Regions from separate parts of the Pigmentiphaga soli genome, predicted to be linked through region 1. Evidence: predicted binding sites of a transcription regulator. Region 1 holds the regulator's gene; the other holds the start of a gene.

The links. The regulator FNR, encoded in region 1, switches genes on or off when oxygen is low (the NO sensors DNR and NnrR bind a similar motif). The targets are predictions, from matches to a motif close to TTGATNNNNATCAA.
Region 2: the regulator FNR is predicted to act here: its motif matches at 1,056-1,069, upstream of ABD927_RS09545 (universal stress protein).

What each region holds. Positions count from the first base shown of each region.
Region 1 covers NZ_BAABFO010000040.1:8,091-10,288, forward strand. Annotated here, with positions in the region: gene ABD927_RS23775 (response regulator) at 1-138, shown strand, start outside; gene ABD927_RS23780 (response regulator) at 363-779, shown strand; gene fnr (fumarate/nitrate reduction transcriptional regulator Fnr) at 776-1,525, shown strand; gene ABD927_RS23790 (DsbC family protein) at 1,550-2,198, opposite strand, start outside.
Region 2 covers NZ_BAABFO010000007.1:177,352-179,549, forward strand. Annotated here, with positions in the region: gene ABD927_RS09540 (glycosyltransferase) at 1-410, opposite strand, end outside; gene ABD927_RS09545 (universal stress protein) at 540-962, opposite strand; gene ABD927_RS09550 (LysR family transcriptional regulator) at 1,140-2,078, opposite strand.

The sequences.
Region 1 (2,198 bases):
ATCGCCCGCGAGCTGTCGGTCAGCAGCAAGACGGTCAGCACCTACAAGATGCGCATCCTCGAGAAAATGCAGTTGCAGAGCGACGCGGCGCTGGTGCGCTACGCGATCCGGCACAAGCTGTTCGAAGAAGGGATTTGACCAAAGGGTTTTGACCCCCCCCCCTACGCGCTTCGCGCGCCCCCCAGGGGGCGATGCGGGCGGACCGGCGGAGCCGGATCCGCCGCATCCTGGATGAGGGCGGCTTGGAGGGGCGAATCGTCGTCGCGCTTGTCAGGATTTTCTTACACGGGCCGCCGCTCTCCTTACGCGATTTTCCGTAGCGCCTGATTTCGCGCGGACGGCGGCCGGCCGATACTGTGGCCATGCAAGCGATCGCCTCTCCTTCCTCGCTGAAAGTCTTCCTGGTCGACGACTCGCCGTTGATCTGCCAGCGGCTGTCCACGCTGCTGGGCGCGATCCCGGGCGTGCAGGTGATCGGCACCGCCGCCACCCAGGACGAAGCCCGGCAGCTGGAATCCAACCATGCCGACGTCGCCATCGTCGACATGCAGCTGCGCGACGGCAGCGGGATCAACGTCTTGCGCAACATCTCGGCCAGCGGACGGGCCATCGTGCCGATCGTGCTGACCAACTACGCCGACGCCCAGTTCCGCAGGCAATGCCTGCAGGAAGGCGCCCGCTTCTTCTTCGATAAATCGACCGAGTTCGGCCGGGTCCGCGACACCATCCGGCAGATGGCCGAGGCGCGGTCGGCCGGCCACCCAGGAGCCTCGTCATGATGCCGATTTCCGTCGCCCCGATGCCCGCCGCCGCCCCGCCGCAGCGCGAAGCCGTGCGGCACGGCAGCGTCAATTGTTCCAGCTGCGCGATGCGCAACGTCTGCATGCCCTGCGGCATGTCGGAGGAAGACTTCGCGCGGCTCGACGAGCTGATCCTGACCTCGCGCAAGGTACGCCGCGGCGAAGTGCTGTACCGCACCGGCGACCCGTTCCAGAGCATCTACGCGATCAAGGCCGGTTCGTTCAAGACCGTGGTCACGCTGCGCGACGGGCGCGAACAGATCACCGGCTTCCACATCGTGGGCGAGCCGCTGGGCATGGACGGCATCTGCAACGAACAGCACACCTGCGACGCGATCGCGCTTGAAGACAGCGTGCTGTGCATCATCCCGTTCCGCGTGCTGGAGTCGCTGTGCCGCGAGCTGCGGCCGATGCAGCGCCACGTGCACCGGCTGATGAGCGGCGAGATCATCCGCGAGTCGGGCCTGATGATGCTGCTGGGCAGCATGTGCGCCGAAGAGCGGGTGTCGGCCTTCCTGCTGAACATCTCGCAGCGCCTGCAGGCGCGGCGCTTCTCGGGCACCGAGTTCAACCTGCGCATGACGCGCGAGGAAATGGGCAGCTTCCTGGGCCTGAAGCTGGAAACCGTCAGCCGGATGCTGTCGAAATTCCAGAAAGAGAAGCTGATCGACGTGCAGGGCAAGCTGATCCGCATCCTGGACGCCGACGGGCTGCGCCGCGTGTAGCAGGCGGGCCCGGGGTTGCGGGCCTCAGCTCTTCTTGCTCATCGAATCCAGCCGCGCCCTGAGCTGGGCGGCCGGGATCGCGCCGCTGACGCGGCTGTCGTCGCCGAAGAAGATGGTGGGCGTGCCGGTCACGTTCAGCTTCTTGCCCAGCGCCAGCACGGCCTCCAGCGGCGCATTGCAATTGCCCGACGGCGGCGTCTTGCCGTTGAGCATCCAGTCGTCCCAGGCCTGGCCGGGGTTGGACGAACACCAGACGTCGCGCGCCTTGGTGGACGAATCGGGCGCCAGGATGGGATACAGGAAGGTGTAGATCGTGACGTTGGAGACGTCCTGCAGCGAGTGCCGCAGCTGCTTGCAGTAGCCGCAGTTCGGGTCCTCGAACACCGCCATGCGCCGCGAACCGTCGCCGCGCACCTGCTTGACGGCCAGGTTCAGCGGCAGCTCGTCGAACTTGACCGCCAGCAACTGCTCCATCCGCTCGCGCGTGACGTTCTTCTTGCTGGCGGCGTCGATCAGATTGCCGTTGAGCACGTAGCTGACCTTGTCGTCGGTGTACAGCAGGGTGGTGCCCAGGCGGACCTCGTACAGGCCGTAGGGCGTGCGGGACACGCCGTCGATGTCGACGTTGCCGAAGCGCTGCACGAACAGCTTGCGCACGTTCTGTTCGGCCGGC
Region 2 (2,198 bases), on a different contig from region 1:
GTCAGGATGGTGACGTAGGGCACGCCGGGCCGCACGGCCCCCAGGCTTTCGTACAGCGCGCGGTTGAAGTTGGGCACCAGCGAAACGACCGCGTCGGGCGCCGAGGCCGCCCAGTGGCGGCGCAGCCGCGCGGTCATCGGCCGGTGGCACAGGCGGATGCCGCCCTGCAGCAGCTTGAGCTCCTGCGCCATGCCCATCGTCCAGCCGCGCGCCAGGCGCCCGTTGTACAGGTCTTCGGGCCGCCGGCCAGTCACCTTGCGGAACAGGTCGCGCGGATCGAGCACTTCGAACAGGTCGACCAGGCGAATCGTCCACGGCAGGCCCAGTTCCTGCACCGCCTGCCGAATGGCCAGGGCCGAGGCCCGATGTCCGCCGCCGGCATTGAAATACACCAGGTCTATCGTTGTCATCGTGCCGTCGCGATCCCTCTGTCCGGGCAAAAACGAGGCAAGAATGCGGCACGAATGTGAACGGCCTGTGACATCCGGCCCGGACCGCGCCGCGGTCGGCGCGCCGCCGGCCGTTGCGCCCTGGCGCGCCTATTTCACCAGGGTAACGGGCACTTCGGCCAGGTGGATCACCTTGGTGGCGACCGAGCCGAGCAGCGCGGCCGACAGCGAGCCCAGCCCGCGCGTGCCCATGACGATGCGGTCGCACTGGCGGCGCTTGGCGTAGGCCGCCAGCGTATCGGCCGGGTGGCCCACCTCGATGCGCTGCACGTAGGTGACGCCGTCGGCCTGCGGCAGCGGCTCGACGGCGCGCAGCGCGTTGCGGCCTTCCGACTCGTAGTAGTCGCGGATCTGGGTTTCGTTCAGAAAACGCGCCGCGTAGCCAGACAGCACCGGCGGCTGCACGTTCACGAGATGCACCTCGGCCGGGTTGCCGCCGGCCATGCGCAACGCTTCGCGGCAGGCCCGGACGGAATTGTCGGAACCGTCGATGGGAACGAGGATTTTCTGCATGGCGTCGCCTCCTTGTGGGTAACAAACGGCCGGCGGGCCAATCGGAGCCCGAACCAGGGGTACCCAGCATATGCGCCCGTGGCGCGGCGGCGCTTGACGCAGGTCAATCGCGGGCGCCGCCTGCCGGGAGACGAAGCGGCGAGCAAGCGACGTACCCGCCTTGCCGCGCCGGCAGGCTCAGGCCGCGCGCCGGGGCGCGGACGGCCGCACCAGCGGGGCGGCCGCCGCGCCGCGTTGCACCAGGAAATCGCGGAACAGCGCGGCCACCGGCGGCAGGCGCTTGTCGGAGGCGTGCATCACGAACCAGTCTTTCTCGATCGGGTTGCCGGGCAGCGGCAGCAGCGCCAGCAGCCCGGCCTGGAATTCGAGCGCGCAGGCGTGCATCGACAGGAAAGCCACGCCCAGCCCGGCCTTCACCAGCTGCTTGATGGCCTCGTTGCTCGACAGCTCCGAGCCGATGTGCAGTTTGCAGCCGCCGAGCCGGAACAGGCTTTCGATGGCCGAGCGGGTGCCGGCGCCGTGCTCGCGCACCAGCAGGTTGGCCGATTCGAGGTCTTTCAGCGACAGCCGCTTGCGCTTCATCAGCGGGTGCGAAGGCGAGGCCACGAAGGCCATCGGGTGCTTGGCGAACGGCGTATAGACGGTGCGAATCTCGCGCGGCGGGCTGCCCATGACGGCCAGGTCGATCTCGTGCGTGGCCAGCATCCTGACGATCTCGTCGCGCTTGCCGACCTTGAACTTCACCTTGACCGAGGGGCGCCGCTCGGTGAATTCCACCAGCACCGGCGGGATCAGGTATTCCGACGTGGTGATGGCGCCGATACGCAGCATGCCACCCAATTCGCCGCGCAGCGCGCCGACCTCGTCGACGGCCTGCGTCCACAGGTCGAGGATTTCCGAGGCATAGCGCGCCAGGACCTCGCCGGCGCTGGTGAGCTGCACGCCGCGCCCCACGCGCTGCAGCAGCGGCGCGCCGGCGGATTCCTCCAGCATGCGGATCTGCACCGAGATCGCCGGCTGGGTCAGGTGCAGTTCCTCGGCCGCGCGCGACACGCTGCCGAGCGTGGCGACGGTGTGCAGTGTTTTCAGCTGCCGGAAAGTGGCGGTTTTCAGCATCGCATGGGGATGTTGCGCCAATATATAAGATGAAACTTATATATCGACAAAAAACATTAACTGGTCAATAAGACGTCCCAACTCTATAGTCCTTCCCATGCCGTCGTCAACCGGACGCGG